DNA from 4 places in the Nocardioides sp. P5_C9_2 genome. Region 2 is predicted to be linked to each of the others. Evidence: predicted binding sites of a transcription regulator. Region 2 holds the regulator's gene; each other region holds the start of a gene.
What was found. The regulator LexA, encoded in region 2, represses DNA repair genes until DNA is damaged. The targets are predictions, from matches to a motif close to TCGAACANNTGTTCGA.
Positions count from the first base shown of each region.

Region 1: the regulator LexA is predicted to act here: its motif matches at 1,244-1,259, upstream of ruvC (crossover junction endodeoxyribonuclease RuvC).
Region 3: the regulator LexA is predicted to act here: its motif matches at 2,384-2,399, upstream of ACXJKL_RS12965 (DUF222 domain-containing protein).
Region 4: the regulator LexA is predicted to act here: its motif matches at 3,400-3,415, upstream of ACXJKL_RS12695 (DUF222 domain-containing protein).

Region 1 is NZ_JBFUMD010000117.1:4,553-8,930, forward strand. Features, by position in the region: gene pdxT (pyridoxal 5'-phosphate synthase glutaminase subunit PdxT) at 1-325, shown strand, start outside; gene ACXJKL_RS08150 (YebC/PmpR family DNA-binding transcriptional regulator) at 370-1,140, shown strand; gene ruvC (crossover junction endodeoxyribonuclease RuvC) at 1,274-1,795, shown strand; gene ruvA (Holliday junction branch migration protein RuvA) at 1,792-2,391, shown strand; gene ruvB (Holliday junction branch migration DNA helicase RuvB) at 2,405-3,514, shown strand; gene yajC (preprotein translocase subunit YajC) at 3,621-3,932, shown strand; partial or broken gene ACXJKL_RS08175 (protein translocase subunit SecD) at 3,934-4,378, shown strand, end outside.
Region 2 is NZ_JBFUMD010000005.1:21,181-25,472, reverse strand. Features, by position in the region: gene ACXJKL_RS00660 (LysM peptidoglycan-binding domain-containing protein) at 246-632, opposite strand; gene lexA (transcriptional repressor LexA) at 928-1,653, shown strand; gene ACXJKL_RS00650 (phosphatase PAP2 family protein) at 1,745-2,572, shown strand; gene ACXJKL_RS00645 (ATP-dependent DNA helicase) at 2,584-4,292, opposite strand, start outside.
Region 3 is NZ_JBFUMD010000246.1:93-4,563, reverse strand. Features, by position in the region: gene ACXJKL_RS12980 (DUF4331 family protein) at 1-928, opposite strand, end outside; gene ACXJKL_RS12975 (hypothetical protein) at 955-1,503, opposite strand; gene ACXJKL_RS12970 (N-acyl homoserine lactonase family protein) at 1,620-2,285, opposite strand; gene ACXJKL_RS12965 (DUF222 domain-containing protein) at 2,581-3,846, shown strand; gene ACXJKL_RS12960 (hypothetical protein) at 3,860-4,021, opposite strand; partial or broken gene ACXJKL_RS12955 (short-chain dehydrogenase) at 4,065-4,471, opposite strand, start outside.
Region 4 is NZ_JBFUMD010000238.1:24-5,343, forward strand. Features, by position in the region: gene ACXJKL_RS12675 (response regulator transcription factor) at 1-122, shown strand, start outside; gene ACXJKL_RS12680 (CPBP family intramembrane glutamic endopeptidase) at 334-1,170, shown strand; gene ACXJKL_RS12685 (VOC family protein) at 1,281-1,619, opposite strand; gene ACXJKL_RS12690 (HIT family protein) at 1,690-2,040, shown strand; gene ACXJKL_RS12695 (DUF222 domain-containing protein) at 2,096-3,331, opposite strand; gene ACXJKL_RS12700 (hypothetical protein) at 3,629-4,177, opposite strand; gene ACXJKL_RS12705 (L-lactate dehydrogenase) at 4,178-5,113, opposite strand; gene ACXJKL_RS12710 (metallophosphoesterase family protein) at 5,192-5,320, shown strand, end outside.

The DNA.
Region 1 (4,378 bases), on a different contig from region 2:
GGACGGGACGCCGGGTCAGGAGACGGTCGGCGGGCTCGACGTGACGGTCCGGCGCAACGCGTTCGGCCGCCAGGTCGACTCCTTCGAGGAGGACCTCCACGTCGAGGGGATCGACGACCCCGTGCACGCCGTCTTCATCCGCGCACCGTGGGTCGAGGAGGTCGGTCCCGGCGTCGAGACACTGGCACGCGTGGCGGCCGGACCGGCCGCCGGTAGGATCGTCGGCGTTCGCCAGGGTCACCTGATGGCGACCTCCTTCCATCCGGAGGTCGGCGGGGACACCCGGGTCCACGAGCTGTTCGTGGACCTGGTGCGCAGGCGCTGACCGCGCGGACCACGCCGTACTGCTCCGGAGAAGAAGAGGGACCCATGTCTGGCCACTCCAAGTGGGCGACCACGAAGCACAAGAAGGCCGCGATCGACGCCAAGCGCGGCAAGCTGTTCGCCAAGCTCATCAAGAACATCGAGGTGGCCGCCAAGCAGGGCGGCCCCGACCCCACCGGCAACCCGACGCTCTTCGACGCGATCCAGAAGGCCAAGAAGAGCTCGGTCCCCAACGACAACATCGACCGCGCCCTCAAGCGTGGCTCCGGTGCCGAGGCGGGTGGGGCGGAGTACTCCACGATCATGTACGAGGTCTACGGCCCGGCGGGTGTCGCCTTCCTGGTGGAGTGCCTCACCGACAACAAGAACCGCGCGGCCATGGAGGTCCGGACGGCGGTCACCCGCAACGGCGGCACGCTGGCCGACCCGGGCTCGGTCTCGCGGCTCTTCGCGCGCAAGGGCGTGGTCGTGGTGCCCAAGACGCAGGAGGCGCGCGAGGTCTCGGAGGACGACGTCCTCGAGGCGACCCTCGACGCGGGTGCCGAGGAGGTCAACGACCTCGACGAGGCGTTCCAGGTGCAGTCCGAGGCGACCGACGTGGTCGAGGTGCGCACCGCGCTCCAGGCCGCCGGCATCGACTACGACTCGGCCGACGTCGAGTTCGTGGCGAGCATGGAGATCCCGGTCGCCGACAGTGAGTCCGCCGGCAAGGTCTTCCGCCTCGTCGACGCCCTCGAGGACCTCGACGACGTGCAGAACGTCTTCACCAACGTCGACGTCCCCGACGCGGTGCTCGCCGAGCTCGAGGACGCCTGACGCAGAGATCATGCGGGAGTCGCTCGCCCATCCGTTGCTGGTCGGCCGCTCGGCCCCGGCGTGTCGCGGGCGCTCGGCGGGACGCGGAACGTAGCGTGGTCGACCGAACACCTGTTCGTACGGAAGGGTCCCCATGCGTGTGCTCGGCATCGACCCCGGCCTCACCCGCTGCGGGGTCGGCGTGGTGGAGGGATCCCTGGGCCGACCGCTGAGCCTCGTCGACGTCAACGTGCTGCGCACCAGCGCCGGCGTCCCCGTCGCCGAGCGCCTCGTGACCATCGAGAAGGGTCTCGACGCCTGGCTCGACGAGTTCCGGCCGGACGCCGTGGCGGTGGAGCGGATCTTCGCGCGCTCGGACGTCAGCACCATCATGGGCACCGCCCAGGCCAGCGGGATCGCGCTCGTGGTCGCGGCCCGCAGGGGCCTGCCCGTCGCCATGCACACGCCCAGCGAGGTCAAGGCGGCGGTGTCCGGCAGCGGGCGAGCCGACAAGGCGCAGGTCACCGCGATGGTGACGCGGATCCTGCGCCTCGACGCGCCCCCCAAGCCCGCGGACGCCGCGGACGCCCTCGCCCTGGCCATCACCCACATCTGGCGCGGCAGCGCCCAGGCACGCATCGACGCCGCGCTGGCCGCGGCCGGGAGGAAGCAGTGATCGCATTCGTCCGCGGCGAGGTCGCCGCCGTCACGCTCACGAGCGCCGTCCTCGAGGTCGGCGGGGTCGGGCTCGAGCTCATGTGCACGCCCGGCACGCTGGCCACGCTGCGCGTCGGCCACCAGGCGATGCTGCCCACGAGCATGGTCGTGCGCGAGGACTCGCTGACCGTCTTCGGGTTCCTCGACGAGGACGAGAAGCAGGCCTTCGAGCTCGTCCAGACCGCGTCCGGCGTCGGACCCAAGCTCGCCCAGGCGATGCTCGCCGTGCTGACGCCCGACGACCTGCGCCTCGCCGTGGCCACCGAGGACGTCAAGACCCTCACCCGGGTGCCCGGCATCGGCCAGAAGGGTGCGCAGCGCATCATCCTCGAGCTCCGCGACCGCATCGGTCCGCCGATGGGATCCAGCGGCCGTCCGTCGCCGGCCGCGGCCGGCGCGCCCTGGCGCGACCAGGTCCAGCAGGGACTGGTCGGCCTCGGCTGGTCGGCCAAGGAGGCCGACCGCGCGGTCGAGACCGTCTCCGACCAGGCCGGCCCGAGCCCCGACGTCCCCGCCCTGCTCCGTGCCGCGCTGCGTACGCTGAGCAAGGCCTGAGGGGACGGCGGCGATGCCGATCGACTGGGACGACACCGACGGTGACCTGGAGGTCTCCGATGCGGACCTGACCGCGGCGGAGGCGGCCCACTTCCGCCGGCTCACCGATGCGGACGCCGACGGCGACGAGCGGGCGGTCGAGGCGGCGCTGCGTCCCCGGAGCCTGGACGAGGTCGTCGGCCAGACCCGGGTGCGCGACCAGCTCGGGCTGATGCTGGAGGCGGCGCGACGGAGGGGCAAGGCCCCCGACCACGTGCTGCTGTCCGGGCCCCCCGGCCTCGGCAAGACCACGCTGGCCATGATCATCGCCGGCGAGATRTCCTCGCCGCTGCGCCTGACCAGCGGACCGGCCATCACGCACGCCGGCGACCTGGCCGCGATCCTCTCCGGGCTCAACGAGGGCGACGTGCTCTTCGTCGACGAGATCCACCGGATGTCGCGTCCGGCGGAGGAGATGCTCTACATGGCGATGGAGGACTTCCGGGTCGACGTCGTCATCGGCAAGGGTCCCGGCGCGACCGCGATCCCCTTGGAGATCCCGCCGTTCACCCTGGTCGGCGCCACGACGCGGGCCGGGCTGCTGCCCGGTCCGCTGCGCGACCGCTTCGGCTTCACCGCGCACCTCGAGTTCTACGAGCCGCACGAGCTCGACCTCATCGTGCACCGCTCGGCCGGCCTGCTCGGCGTCGAGCTCACCGGTGAGGGGTCCTCCGAGATCGCCTCCCGGTCGCGGGGGACACCCCGGATCGCCAACCGCCTGCTGCGCCGGGTGCGTGACTACGCCCAGGTCCGCGCCGACGGCGTGGTCACGCTGCCGGTGTCCCGTTCCGCCCTGGAGCTCTACGAGGTGGACGAGTCCGGCCTGGACCGGCTCGACCGCGCCGTCCTCGACGTCCTGTGCCGTCGCTTCGGGGGAGGACCTGTCGGCGTGGCCACCCTGGCGGTCGCCGTGGGCGAGGAGCGCGAGACGGTCGAGGAGGTCGCGGAGCCCTTCCTGGTCCGCCTCGGGCTCCTGGCCCGTACGCCGCGTGGTCGCGTCGCCACGCAGGCGGCATGGCGCCACCTCGGCCTGTCGATGCCCGCCGGTGCCGGCATCGAGGGCTCGTTGTTCGACGACGTGTGACGCGGCTCCCACCCCGGCACGTACACTCCACCGTTGGTCCGCCCCGAGCGCGTCAGATGCTCGTGAGGATCGCCGTCTCACTCCCTGACTCGCGAGGTACTCGACCGTGACGGAGCTCGTCTCCTTCCTGCCCCTGGTGGCCATTGCCCTTCTCTTCTGGCTGATGGTGATCCGCCCCGCCTCCCGCCGCCAGAAGAACCTGGCTCGCATCCAGTCCGCCCTGCAACCCGGGCAGCGCGTGATGCTGTCCTCCGGCATCTTCGGCACCGTGGTGTCCGTGGTCGACGACCGCGTGCGGGTGGAGATCGCCACGGGTGTCGTGGTCGAGGTCGTCCGCCCGGCCATCGGCTCCGTCGAGGAGGCGGCCGAGGACGACACCCCGGACCTGCCGCCGACCACCACCGACGGCGAGGCCTGAGGTGGCGCGTCGCCCCAACCCCGGACGCACCCTCGTCGTCTTCTTCCTCGGGCTCCTGGTCGCCTACGGGCTCGTCGCCGTGGCCGGCACCTGGACCCCCAAGCTGGGCCTCGACCTGCAGGGCGGCACCCGGATCACGCTGATCGCCCAGGGCCACGTGTCCACCGACCGACTCTCCGAGGCGCGCGGGATCATCGAGGACCGGGTCAACGGCTCCGGGGTCTCCGAGGCCGAGGTCTCCACCCAGGGCAGCAAGTACGTCGTGGTGGAGATCCCCGGCGAGAGCCGTCGCGACCTGGTCGAGACGGTCAAGCGGCAGGCGCAGATGCGCTTCCGCGTCGTCGCCGCGCAGGCCGCCGGGACGGCCGGCGCCGGGACGGCGGGGCAGGGCGGCGCCCCGACCGTGCCGGGCACCCCCGACGGCGGCGCGGGCACGCAGCCGCAGG
Region 2 (4,292 bases):
AGCCGACAGCGGCGCCTGTGGTCCGCCGGGTGGACCAGCCGGGCCGCCATCCAGGCTGACCCCGGTCAGCACGGCACCAGACCTCCGCTGGAACCTGAGTCACCCGGTGACTCAGGTCGCAGCGCACGGCCGAACCGACCCACGGGGCCCCCGAAATGCCGCAAGGAGCGGGCCCGATGGGCCCGCTCCTTGTCTTCCCCGGTCCCGCCAGCCGGGGTCGAGTCGGCTGGCGGAAAACTGGAAGGTCAGTCGTTGCTGACCGGCACGCGGAGCTTCTGCCCCGCGGAGATGGCGACGGTGTCGAGGGCGTTGAGCCGCTCGATCTCGCGCATGGTGGTGCGGACGTCGCCGCCGTCGGTGAGCTCGGAGGCGATGCTCCACAGGCTCTGCCCGGGCTCGACCATCACGATCTCGGTGGCGGGCGCCTGCCCGGCCTCGTCGGTGCCGACGGCGACCGAGCCGAGGAAGAAGCCCGCGAGCAGCACGAGGGCAAGCGCCGCCACGAGGACGACGAGCCGGCCGCGACGCGTCAGCCGCACGGACGACTGCCGAGCGCCGGAGGGCGAGACGGTCCGGGCGGTCCGGGCGGCGCGGGTCGGGGCAAAGGCGGGAGAGAAGGTGGCGGTGCTCATGGTGGCCTCCAGGGGAAGAGTCAGCCGATAGGTGGTGTCGATCGCTTGTGTTCTGGTGCCGTGTCTAGAGGGAGCCACCGACAACGAGGTGAATCGCTCAGACGTTCGATCGAGCACGTGTTCGAGAGTAGAGCGTGTGTTCGAACGACGCAAGGGGGTGGGCGAACATTTGTTCGAGGGGCTGAGGGCCACGCAGAGCTCGACACGCGGTTCGAACAAATGTTTGAAGTCGGGTCCGCGACAGGACTACGGTTGGGCCACGCAATGAGACGGGCCCAGCAGCAGGAGGAAACGGATGGCCAGCAAGGACCGCAGCGGCAAGGTCGTCGAGATGCCCGACGGGCCGCCGGACGCGACCGGACTGACCCCGCGCCAGCAGCGCGTCCTGGCGACCATCAAGGATGCCATCGAGACCCGGGGCTACCCGCCCAGCATGCGTGAGATCGGTGCCGCGGTCGGGCTCACCAGCTCCTCGAGCGTCGCGCACCAGCTCAAGGTGCTGGAGGAGAAGGGCTTCCTCAAGCGCGACCCCAACCGGCCGCGCGCGATCGAGGTCTTCCTCCCCGAGGTGATGGCCGCCCGTCGCTCCCTCTCCAGCGCGGACGAGTCGAGCATCGACGAGACCGACATCGGCAACACCGCTCCTCCCGCGACGTACGTCCCGATGGTCGGTCGCATCGCGGCCGGCGGACCGATCCTGGCGGAGGAGCAGATCCAGGAGGTCTTCCCGCTTCCCAAGTCGCTGGTCGGCGAGGGCACCCTCTTCCTGCTCGAGGTCTCCGGCGACTCGATGATCGACGCTGCCATCTGCGACGGCGACTACGTGGTCATCCGCCAGGAGCAGACGGCCGCCAACGGCGACGTCGTGGCCGCGATGATCGACGGCGAGGCGACGGTCAAGACGTTCCAGCGCAAGGACGGCCACGTGTGGCTGCTCCCCCACAACGACGCCTACGACCCGATCGACGGCACCCACGCCACGATCCTCGGCAAGGTGACCGCGGTCCTGCGCCGCATGTGACGGCGCCTCGGGGCTTCCTCCATACCTCAGTCGGGGGAAGGACCGGGAAATACCTGATGCAATCGGGCGCCCGGCGACGTTCACTGGTCGAGTGACTTCTCTCGCCGCGGCCGCCACAGCCAGGACGACGGTCGCTGTCTCACCGAAGCCCCGGGACGGACTGCGCGAGCTGGGCGTCCTCGCCCTGGTCTACGTCGGCTACGCCCTCAGCCGGGTGCTGGCCGACGACACTCTGGCTCCGGCCCTGACCCGCGCCCTGCGGATCCTCGATGTCGAACGCGCCCTGCACCTCGACCTCGAGGGCGCCCTCAACGGCTGGTTCCTCGAGCACGACGTGGTCGGGGTGGCCGCGTCCTTCTACTACGCCGGCGCCCACTACGTGCTCACCCTCCTCGTCGTGGTCTGGCTGTTCCACCGGCACCGGGAGGCGTACGCACCCGCGCGGCTCGCCCTGGTCGGCAGCACCGCCGTGGCCCTGGTCGCCTACCTCGCGATGCCGACCGCACCCCCGAGGATGCTCGCCGGATGGACCGACCTGCTGGCCGTGCACTCGGCGGCGGGCTGGTGGGGCGGCGAGGCGTCCYCCCCCCAGGGACTGGGCTGGCTGACCAACCAGCTCGCGGCGTTCCCGAGCATGCACGCCGGCTGGGCGCTGTGGGTGGCGCTCGCGGTGAGTCACGTCGTACGACGCCGCTGGGTCGCCGCCCTCGCCTGGACGCACGCGATCCTCACCGCCGTCGTCGTGGTGGGGACCGGCAACCACTGGACGCTCGACGTGGTGGCCGGCTGGGCCGTCGTGCTCATCGCCTGGCGGACCGTCGGCCCTCCCGCGGCGGATGACTCGCCCGGGGGCTGTGCGCCACCCACGTCCACGCGACCAGGATGGTGGCTCGGTCACCGCTCCCCGGGAGACGCCTGACGGAGCCGACCTCAGCCGGCCGCGAGCCGTGCGAGGGCCTTGCGGACGAGGGCCGGGTCGGTGGTGGTCCACATCGGCGGCAGCGAGGCCTTGAGGAACCCACCGTAGCGGGCGGTCGCCAGGCGGGGATCCAGCACCGCGACCACGCCGCGGTCGGTGGTGGTCCGGATCAGCCGGCCCGCCCCCTGGGCCAGGAGGAGGGCGGCGTGGGTGGCGGCCACCTGCATGAAGCCGTTGCCACCCGCCTTGTCGGCCGCCCGCTGCCGCGCCGACATCAGCGGGTCGTCGGGGCGGGGGAAGGGGATCCGGTCGATGAGGACGAGCTGGCAGGTGTCCCCAGGGACGTCGAGGCCCTGCCACAGCGACAGGGTGCCGAAGAGGATGGTGTGCGGGTCCTCGACGAACTGCTTGGCCAGCTCGGGGAGCTGGGCGTCCCCCTGCGCCAGGGTCGTCAGGTGCGGCAGCTTCTCCCGGACGTGCTCGGCCGCCGCCTCCGCGGCCCGCCGCGAGGAGAAGAGCCCCAGCGTGCGGCCGTCGGCGGCGTCCACCAGCTCGCAGATCTCGTCGAGCTGGGACTTGACCAGACCGTCGCGGCCGGGCGGCGGGAGGTGGCGGGCGACGTACAGGATGGCCTGCTGGCCGTAGTCGAACGGCGAACCGACGTCGATGCCCCGCCACGGCAGGACCCCGTCGGGGGCGTCCTCGGAGTCCGAGGACACTGTCACGACCCGCTCGGTGGGCTTGAGGCCGATCGAGCTGGCCACGGCGTTGAAGTCGCCACCCAGCATCAGGGTGGCGCTGGTGAAGACCACCGTCTTGTCGGACAGCAGCTTGTCGCGCATCTGGCCCCACACCTGCAGCGGCGCGACGTGCAGGCGCGCCGGGATGCGGGTGGACGCCTGCGGCGGCGGCTCGCTCAGCCACAGGACGTCGGACTCGAGATCGGCGGCCATCCGCTCCGCGTTGGCGAAGACGTCCTGCACCATCCCCTTGGCCTGGGCGCGCCCGGGGTCGGCGTCGCCGTCGCCGGGCGTCTCGCGGGGGTACGCCGAGAGGCAGGTCCGCGCCGCGTCACGCACCAGCGCCAGGGCGGAGCCGAGCTGCTCGGGCATCCGCTCGATCCGGCCGGCCATGGTGGCCTCGAAGGCGTCCGAGAGCGCGTCGGCGGCCTCCGCCAACGCGTCGGCCGAGTCGTCCTCGACGATCCGCTGGGAGCGGCGGGCCGCGCGCTCGACGTCGCCCACCGCCAGCTCGTCGGTGGCCGCCTGGGTGACCCGCGCGGTGAGCTCGTGGGCCTCGTCGATGACCACGGCGTCGTACTCCGGGATCATCGGCACGCCCTCGATCGCGTCGATGGCCAGCAGGGAGTGGTTGGTGACGATGAGGTGGGAGCGCTGCGCCTTCTCCCGGGCCAGCTCGGCGAAGCACTCCTGGCCGAACGGGCACTTTGCCGCGCCCAGGCACTCACGGTGGTTGACGCTCACCTGACGCCACTCGCGGTCGGTGTGCCGCGGGGCGTTGTCGCGCTCGCCGGTGCCGCCGTCCTCGGCCTCCTGCTCCGCCCAGCCGCGAAGCTCGAGGATCTTCTCGGCCATCGACCCGACGGGGACGTCGACCAGGGCCCCCTGGTCGTCGGGCACACCCTCGCGGATGCGGTGCAGGCAGGCGTAGTTGGACCGGCCCTTGAGCACGGCGTACGACGTGTCGACCTTGCTCCCCC
Region 3 (4,471 bases), on a different contig from region 2:
CCAGGAACGACCCCTGCTCGGCGTACGGCATGGTGGGGTCGACGACCAGGTAGTCGGCGAGGACCAGGTCGGTGAGCGGGTGGCCGCCGTCCTCGCTGAGCGGCCAGTCCTGCGTGCCGTCGAGACCGTCCCAGAACGCGAGGTTCGCGTCCAGGCGCGCCCGGAACGCACCGGCGTACGACTCGCCGAGATGGAAGGCGTCCTCCATGTTGTAGAGGTCGCGGATCTCCAGGTCCCGGTTGACCCGGTCGAAGTCCTTCGGGGCAAGCATCATGTTCTTCACCTCGGGCCGACCGACCCGTTCGATGCGGACGTTGAACTCACCGCGGGTCAGGGTCTCGGCCACCACCCCCACGAGGGCCCCGCCTGGCAGCAGGCCGGCGTCGATCTCGACGACGATGCTCAGCACGTTCTTGCCGTCCAGGAAGATCGACCCTTCCTCGGTGAACGCGAGCTTCCGCGTCGCGATCGTGGCCAGCGCCGCGCGGGCGTCCATGATGAACGGGTCCCACCGCACCCCGGCGAAGACGCGTACACCTCCACCGGCACCTCCGGCCTCGTCGTTGACGCGGAAGGTGACCTCCGCGCCGCTCGGAGTCACGCAGCTGCCGTGCTGCTCGTGGTCCGGTCGACCGGTGTCCTTGTCAGTGACGTGCTCCGGTGAGCCGAAGACGCAGTCGAGCACCAGCTCGTCGTCGCCCGCGACGAACGCCCAGCTCCTCGAGTCGGCGGCGGGCGCGCTCAGCGGTCGCAGACGGAACCGGTAGAGCAAACCGGCCGAGAACAGGTCGGTGGGCTTGGCCATCGGCAGCGTGTTCATCACGAGAACGAGGCGACCTGGGGAGTCAGGGCTCGGAAACGCGTAGAAGTCGGTGATGTCCGCGATCGGATCGGCCAGGGCTCGCGGCCCCGAGATGTGGTCAGACATGGCAGCGCCTCGTCCCGCCCGCGCGGTTAGTCGGCGGCCTCGTCGAGCAAGGGCTGCATCGCCGGGTGCTCGAGGATCTCGGCGGCCTGCGGATGGTCGAGAACCTGCTGGAAGGCGTCGTTCACACGCTGCGCCTTGCGGATCTCCTTGACCGTGCCGCCGTAGTTGCGGGCGTACGCCGCGGCGCTCTGCTCGGCGCCCAGGACGAACGAGCGCACGGCCGCGACGTCCGGCAGCCCGTCGTAGCCCTCGACGTGGCCGAAGATCACGTCGAAGAGCGCCAGCGTCGGACCCGAGGTGAAGAAGTCCTCCATGTAGGCGTCCCACGGGCCGTCGAAGCTGGTGATGAACGCCAGCCGGGTGTCGTCGTCGAACAGCACGAACCGCGCCTCGTGGATGGTCTGGATCGCCATTCCGTAGTCGCCCGGCCGGTAGCCGGGCGTGTCCTGGAGCGCCGACAGCGCCTCGCGCAGGGGCGGCGCCTCGCCGGGTCTGACCCGGAAGAACAGGCTGAACTCGCTCGTCGGCCCGACGCTCAGCCCGGGCTGCGGGGCGCTGACGTCTGATGTGGTCACAGGTACCTCCGGGTCCCCCCGACTCACCCACAGCACACCGGGCGACCCAGGTATCCAGCTGAAGCGCCTCCAGCGCTCCGACCGTAGGACCGCCTGCGCGCCCGACGACTCACCCCTTACGGGTGAACCGGCCCGGCTCGGGGCCCACGGCCGATTCGCCACGGCTCGTGCTCGTGCGAGAGCCAGACCTCCACCGGGTCGAGCGCGCGGACCAGCCGCTGTCCTTCGGTGCGTGGCTCGTCGAGCTCGGCGAAGAAGACCGCTGTGTCGCCGGCGATGACGACTGGACGCCCCTCCGTCTCGACGACGACCACCTGCGAGCCTCGGGTGTGGCCCGGCGCAGGGATGAGCCGGATACCCGGCAGCAGCTCGAGGGCGCCGTCGACCGGGACGTACTGCAGGCCAGGGGCGTCGACCCACTCGCGGATCGTGTAGTCGTCCAGGCTGCGTGCGTCGTCGAGCTCGCGGCGCTGGACGTAGATCGGCGTGCCGGTGAAGAGGTGGTTGCCGCCGCAGTGGTCGAAGTGGAGGTGCGTGTTGATCACGATGTCGATGCCGGCCGGGTCGAAGTCGGCCCGCGCGCTCAGTGGACTCAGGCGTGGATCCATGTCGGCCACCGCCGGGTGCAGCTGCGTCATGCCGGTGTCGACCAGCACGCGCGCGTCCGGATGGTCGATGACCTGCGCGTAGACCGGCATCCGCCCGCCTTCGACGAGCAGCTCCGCCACCAGGACCGGCGTGACGGTCGGCGGCGAGATGCCACTTCCGGCTCCTGTGCCCATGGCGCGCCTCCTGATCTGTGCGAGTGCCTCCACGCCAGTGGCGGACGCAGGCAGTCGTCACACTGCCACGAGTCCTTCGACGACGACGCAAATAGTCCCCGAACGTGCTTGCGAATAGTGGCGATTCCAGGTAGCGTGACAGGTACGTTCCATGTAGTCACCGGGCAGTCGAGATGCCGAGCTGGTGGGACGAGTTGCGAGGGTAAGTAATAGTCCGGGATCCGGGCCTCCAGGAGCGACGACCGTTGTGAGTCACGTGAGCGCGTGATGCACCGTCGTCGAGAGGAGGCCGTCCATGACCCACCCGATTGTTGCTGTGGTCGCGGACGTCCGGGCCTGCTTGAAGTCGGTGGCAGACGTCCAACCGGCCTTCATGGCGACTGACGACAAGGCCGCGGCGCTGACCGAGCTGGCGCAGGCCGAGGCCCAGCTCGCCGAGCTGCGGCTGCGGATCCTGGCCGATGCCGACGACCTCGCTGCCGTGATCGCGGCCAAGGATGCTGCCGGATGGCTTGCGAGGATGACCCGCACGCGGTTCTCGGACGCCCGGGCCGACCTGGCCCTCGCAGTGGCACTGGACCGCGAGCGCCCGGTCCTCTCCGCGGCGATGCGCGAGGGGGCCGTCACCCTCGCCCAGGCGCAGGTCATCCACCGCGCGCTCGGCGCACTGCCCGCGAGCGTCGACGCGGACGTCGTCGCTCATGCGGAGGCGCACCTCGTCACTCGGGCCGGCGAGTTCGGTCCGAAGGAGCTCGCCCGGCTCGGGCGTCACATCCTCCAGGTCGTGGCACCGGAGATCGCGGAGGAGGCCGAGGCACGCCGGCTCGCCGAGCTCGAGGCCAACGCCGCCGCCCAGACCCGGCTGACGATGCGCCGCCTCGGCGACGGCTCCACCAGGGTCTCCGGACGCGTCCCGGACGCGACGGCGACCCGGCTCGCGACCTACCTCGAGGCCTTCGCGAATCCCCGCAAGCGACCTGCTGGCGAGGACGCGAAGGACGACGACCCGTTCACGCGGCTGCCCTACCCGCGCCGGCTGGGGGAGGCGTTCTGCGCCTTCCTCGAAGCGGTCGACTCCACGCGTCTCCCGATGCACGGCGGCGACGCCACGACGGTCATCGTCACGATCCCGCTCGACTCCCTGAGGACCCAGCTCGCGACAGCCGACCTCGTCGGAGGCGGACTCGTCCCAGGAGACGACCTCACCGGCGACCTCATCACCGCCGCCCAGGCCCGGCGGCTCGCCTGCGCCGCACACGTCATCCCCGCCGTCCTCGGCGGCGACAGCGTCCCGCTCGACCTCGGTCGCACCCGACGCCTGTTCTCATCCGGACTGCGCAAGGCGATGTTGATCCGGGACAAGACCTGCCGGGCCGAGGGGTGTGACGTCCCGGGCACGTGGTGCGAGGCGCACCACCTCGACCCCTGGTCCCAGGGCGGGAAGACAGCCCTGGCCGACGGCGTCCTGCTCTGCCCCCACCATCACCACCGTGTCCACGACACCGACTGTCGCCACGAACGACTGCCCAGTGGCGACTTTCGATTCCACCGGCGCACGTAGGAGGGGCTGCCGCTCACGCCAGCCGTAGTCGGTGCTCGCTCTCGTCCTCGCCGACGTAGGTGAAACCACAGCGCTCCCAGAAGACCCGGGCCCGGGGGTTGTCCTTCTCCACGCCGAGCTCGACGGGCAGACCACCGCGCGCGTGGAACTCCTCGGCGGTCTCGAGCGTGGTCATGGGCGGCAGTCAACCAGTCGGGCCACGAGTGCTCGGTCGCTCGTCACCAGGGTGAGGGCCGGTAGTCCTTCACGAAGCAGCCGTACAGGTCCTCGCCGGCCTCGCCCAGCACGACCGGGTCGTAGACCCGGGCGGCACCGTCGACCAGGTCGAGGGGGGCGTGCCAGCCCTCGGCGGCGATCCGCAGCTTGTCGTGGTGGGGCCGCTCGTCGGTGATCCAGCCGGTGTCGACCGCGGTCATCAGGATCCGGTCGGTCTCGAACATCTCGCCCGCCGAGGTGCGCGTGAGCATGTTGAGCGCCGCCTTGGCCATGTTGGTGTGCGGGTGGCCGGCGCCCTTGTAGCGGCGGGAGAACTGGCCCTCCATCGCAGAGACGTTCACGACGTACGCCCGCTGCGACGTGGCCGCGGCGGCCGCGGCCGACAGGGCCGGACGCAGGCGCGAGACCA
Region 4 (5,320 bases), on a different contig from region 2:
TGGGCTACGGCACCGTGAAGACCCACGTCAGCCACCTCCTCACCAAGCTCTCCTTCCGGGACCGCGCCCAGCTCGTGATGTACGCCTATGAATCCGGGCTCGCCGTCCCGGGAGGTCGCTGAGCGGCTGCCCGCACGTTCGCGGGAGAGCCTGCGGGCTGATCCGCGGGTCGGTCCGGCTCTGTCTGGAGACAGGGCGATCGGGGTCCCGAGCCAGACGCGGCCGGGGTGCTCGTCCGGCGAGTCTGGGGACATGACAGCAACCACGACACCACCCCAGACATCCGTCCACCCGACACTGCAGGACTCACCGCTGCGTGAGGTTCTCGGCTTCGTGTCCCTGACTTTCGCCCTGGCCGTCGGCCTCGTCCTGTGGATCCCCGACGCCCACATCAACGTGCTCCTCAGCGCACTCCTGCCCGCGACGGCCGTCACGATGCTCACCTTCACGATGTTCGGACGAGGCCGTCGTCGTGAGCTGTGGCGCAGCATCGGGCTCGGCCGGGCCGGCACGAGGACCTGGGGCTCGGCCTTCGGCATGCCGGTCCTCCTCTGCGGAGGCGCGTTCGGCATCGCGCTGCTTGTCGGGGCGGGAGAGCTCCGTCCCCTGCACATCACGGGCTTCACGGTCGGCAACTTCCTCGTGAACTCGGTGCTCAACTTCCTCGTGATGCTGGTCGTCCTGGTGGGCGAGGAGATCGGCTGGCGCGGCTTCATGCTCCCCCGCGTCCAGCAGCTGACGACCGCCCGCCGGGCCGCCGTCATCACCGGCTTCACCCACGGCTGCTTCCACCTGCCGCTGATCCTGGTCGCCACGACGTACGACACCGAGGGACCGCGCTGGATCGCTGCCCCCCTCGCGGTGCTCACGATCACCGCCGCCGGGGTCTTCTACGCCTGGTTGTGGGACCGCTCGGGCAGCGTGTGGGCGGTGACGATCGGGCACAGCTTCGCCAACCTGACCTTCGCCTGGGGATTCACCCTCATCGCCTCGACCACCCCGACCAGCCTCGCTCTCGTCGCCGGCGAGACCGGGATCGCGACCTTCGCGGTCGTCGCCACCATGGCGGCCGGGCTTCTCGCGACGGCCAAGGTGTGGAAGCACCCGACCGGTTCAACGGTCGTCCAGCGCGAGTCCGAGACGTCGCGGGAGGAGGTCGGTGCCCGCTGAATCGCCCCGTTTGGTCTCGTCCGGTTCCGGCCGGTCTTGCCCGGTCCCGCCTGGTCCCGCCCGGTCTCGCGCACGGGCGGGACCGGGCGGTTCACGCGAGCGAGATCGCGTCACTCGACGCAGAATTCGTTGCCCTCCAGGTCTGCCATGACCACGAGGTCGTCATCGACCCTGCGGAGCACCGTGGCGCCGAGCAGCTCGAGACGGCGTACTTCGTCATCGATCGTGCCCACCGCGCGCAGGTCGAAGTGTTGCCGGTTCTTGGCCACCTTGCCCTCGGGCACCCTCTGGAACCACAGGCTCGGCCCGCCCCATCCGGCGGGCTCGACCCAAGCTCTCGTAGGCGTGCTGTCCTCGTCGACGTCGGACCCGAGCGCCCCGGCCCAGAACGTCGCTACCTGCAACGGGTCGGCGCAGTCGAAGGTCACCGACTTGATGAAGGACACCATCACACGACCCTAGTCAGTCTCATGGGCCCGACCCGGCCTCAACCGGTCCGTGCGGATGTCACCATCGACCATGGTGTCCAGCCCGTACTCCGGTGACGACTTCTACTGCGACGTCGCGCTCCCCGACATCTCCGCGGTCGATGTCGTCCATGACGGCCCGGGAGTCCTGGCCTACCACCACACCCGGCCGCACTGGCCCGTGCACATCGTGGTCGTGCCCAAGGTCCACGTCCCCTCGCTGACCGATCTCGCGGGCGCGGACGAGGAGCTCCTGCGAGAGCTGCTCGACGTCGTGCAGTCGGTGGCGCGGCACGTCGAGGCCGAGCACGGGGCCGCGCGCGTCCTCACGAATCTCGGCCGCTACCAGGACTCGAAGCACCTGCACGTCCACGTCGCCAGTGGAGACGTCACCGGCTACTGAGCGGCGCGAGCATGTCGTCCGAGCGCCGAGCGTCACTGCACGCGCTCATCCGCTCCTATCGGCGGCGGTGGAACCTGAGGTCGCCGTTGGKGAGTCGGTCGTGGAGGTATCTGTCGTCGTGGGCCCGATGATGGTGATGACTGCAGAGGAGGACGCCGTCGTCGAGGTCGGTCTTCCCGCCCTGGGACCAGGGGATGAGGTGGTGGGCYTCGCACCAGGCGGCGGGGATGTCGCAKCCYTCGGCCCGGCAKCCGCCGTCMCGSAGKCCCATGGCCTTGCGTTGGGCGGCGTTGTGGAGYCGCAKGGMGCGGCCGAGGTCGAGGATCTCGGACTTSCCGCCGAGGACSGCGGGGATGATCCCTGCGGTGCAGGCGWGGCGGCGGRCYTCGGMGGCRSTGAYSCGSTGGCCGGTGTCGGTGGTCGCGACGCCGAGKCCGGTCTTCAGCGCGTCGAGGTCCATCGTGATGACGACTGCGGTCGCGGTGCCGCCGTGGACCGGCAGCTTGGTCGGGTCGAGGTGCTCGAGCAGCGCACAGAACGCGTGCCCGAGGCGGGTGGAGTAGGGCAGCGAACTCTGGTCGCCATCGCTGCTGTGTGAGCTGTCTTTCTTGCGGGGGTTGGTCCACGCGTGCAGGTACGTCAGCAGCCGGCCGGCGGTGGCGTCCGGCACCCGGATCCGGATGCTGGTGGTCCCGTCCCCGTGCGACCGCGTCGTCAGCGACGTCGCCTTCCTGGCCTTGCGTTCCTCGTCCTCGAGCTTGCGGCGTTCCTGGTCCTCCCCGACCTCGGGGGCGACGACGTCGAGGATCCGGCTGCCCAGGACACGGAGCTCTCGGGGGGTGAAGGTCGCGGCGTGCTCGACCAGCACCCGCTCCGCCYTGCTCACGAYGTCGGTSGGGGTGTCGTCGGGCAGATCATCGAGAGCTCGGGCGATGACATCGGCCTGCGCGGTCGACACCTCCCCACTCGCGTGCCCGTCGGCCAACAGGGTCCACCGCTGCTCGAGTGAGCGGGCGAGCGTCATGTCCCGGCGGGCCGGGCCRCGRTCRCAGTGCACGGTSCGSCCGAACCACGCCGCCACATCCCGGTCGCCGGCCTCCTCGGCGACGTCGTCGGCGACGGCCAGCARCCGCAGCCGGGTCGACGTSACYCGCGACTCCAGCCGCGCCAGCTCGACCAGCGCGGTCGCCTTCTCGGCCGGTGCGAGGTACAGCAGCTCGACGCCGGCGACCTTGTCCAGCGCCGCTGAGATCGCCTCGACGGCGTCCTGGACCAGGTGTCCACTCGTCATCCCAGCCCCCCGCAGATCCCCGTGTCGCCGGCCCTCCGAGCGGGTCCGGCATCTGAGGACAACGATAGTCGAACAGGTGTTCGAGTGACATCCTCACAATGGGGGATCCTCGCCGCGCCGGGAGCTCGCCGACGACTCGGGTGGACACGCAGGAGCGCCGAGCACGACGTACACCTCGCGAACCCGCCTCGGCGGGCTCCCGCGGCGTACCCCAGCGCGCCCGAACTGCCCGGTCGGCGTACCCCAGCGCGCCCGAACTGCCCGGTCGGCACGATCCAGCGCGCCCGAACTGCCCGGTCAGTCCCGGTAGAGCGGCGTCTGCTCCCCGTACCCCACGCGTCGCACGGCGCCGGGCAGCGCGGCCGTCAGCGCCTGCGCCGCCGGCTCCGCGCACCCGACCGTGAACTCGATCTCCTCGTCGACCTCGCACGCCAGGCACCAGGCGCGGTCCTGAGGCCACACGAGATGCGGCTCCTGGTAGCCCTCCGCCGCGGACCCGTGCCATGCCAGCGTCGGCGCATCCCGCACCACCCCGACCGGACCGGTGAAGAGCACCATCGTCCGGTTCGGGATGCGCAGGCGCGGGGCGGGAGGAGCGGGATCCTGGCTCGTCCACCCCTCCCAGATCGCGGCGTAGGCAGCGTCCGGCGTCGTCGTGTGGCCRGCGAGGGTCACCAGGGCCGAGCGGAGGGTGTCGTCCTCGGGCTCCTCGGCGAAGGCGATCCGCACGTACACCTCGAAGCCCGGCGGCCCGTACCGGACCAGGTCCATCCAGTCGACGCGCGTCCCGAGCAGCCACCGTCCGGCTTCCGTGACCTCCGCGTCCTCCGCGGGCCGCACCGACACCTAGAGCCCCAGGCTCCGCGCCGCGGCCCGCACGGCCTGTGCCGAGGCGATGAGCTGGCGTTCCTCCTCGTCGTCGAGCGGCGTGGCCAGCACGCTCTCGACACCCGAGCGTCCGACGACCGACGGCATGGAGAGGCAGACGTCGGAGAGCCCGTGCACGCCGTCGAGCCGCGACGTCACGGGGAGCACGCGGTGCTCGTCGTGGAGGACCGCCTCGAGGATCCGCGACACCGCGAGACCGATGGCGAGGCTGGTCGCTCCCTTGCCCGCGATGATCTCGTACGCCGCCGTGACCACGCGCTCGTGGATGCGCGCCCGCGCCGCGTCGTCCAGCCGACCCTCGCCCGACCCCCAGTCCTGGACCGGCACGCCGCCGATCGTCGCCGTGGACCACAGCGGCACCTCGGAGTCACCGTGCTCGCCGGCGATGTAGGCGTGCACGTTCTGGACGGCCACGCCCGTCTGCTCGGCGATCAGGAAGCGCAGCCGGGACGAGTCCAGGACCGTGCCGGAGCCGAAGACCCGACCTGGAGGCAGGCCGGAGAGCTGCAGCGCGGCGTACGTCACCACGTCCACGGGGTTGGTCACCACCAGCAGCAGCGCGTCGGGCGCGAGCCCGACGAGGGCCGGCACCAGCTCGCGGCACATCGCCACGTTGGCGGCCGCGAGGTCGAGACGGGTCTGGCCGGGCTTCTGCTTCGCGCCCGCCGTGATCACGACGACGTCGGCGCCCGCGCACACCCCCAGGTCGTCGCTGCCCGTGATCCGCGCCGTCGGCGTGAACTGGAGGCCGTGGTTGAGGTCGAGCACCTCGGCACGCACCTTGGAGGCGTTGAGGTCGAAGAGCGCCAGCTCCCGGCACACCCCGCGGATCTGCGCCGCGTACGCGATCGCCGTACCCACGGCGCCCGCACCGACGATCGCGACCTTCGACATGCGTCGCACTCTGGCACGACCGGCCCGTCACGTCGACGTCCAGCGCGGACCGTGACGCGGTGTCTGTTTACTGAGGGCATGTCGACCCGGCTCCTCATCATGGCGGACACCCACGTGCCGAAGCGGGCGCGCGACCTCCCCACGCAGCTGTGGGACGCGGTGGCGGACGCGGACGTGGTCGTCCACGCCGGCGACTGGGTCGACGAG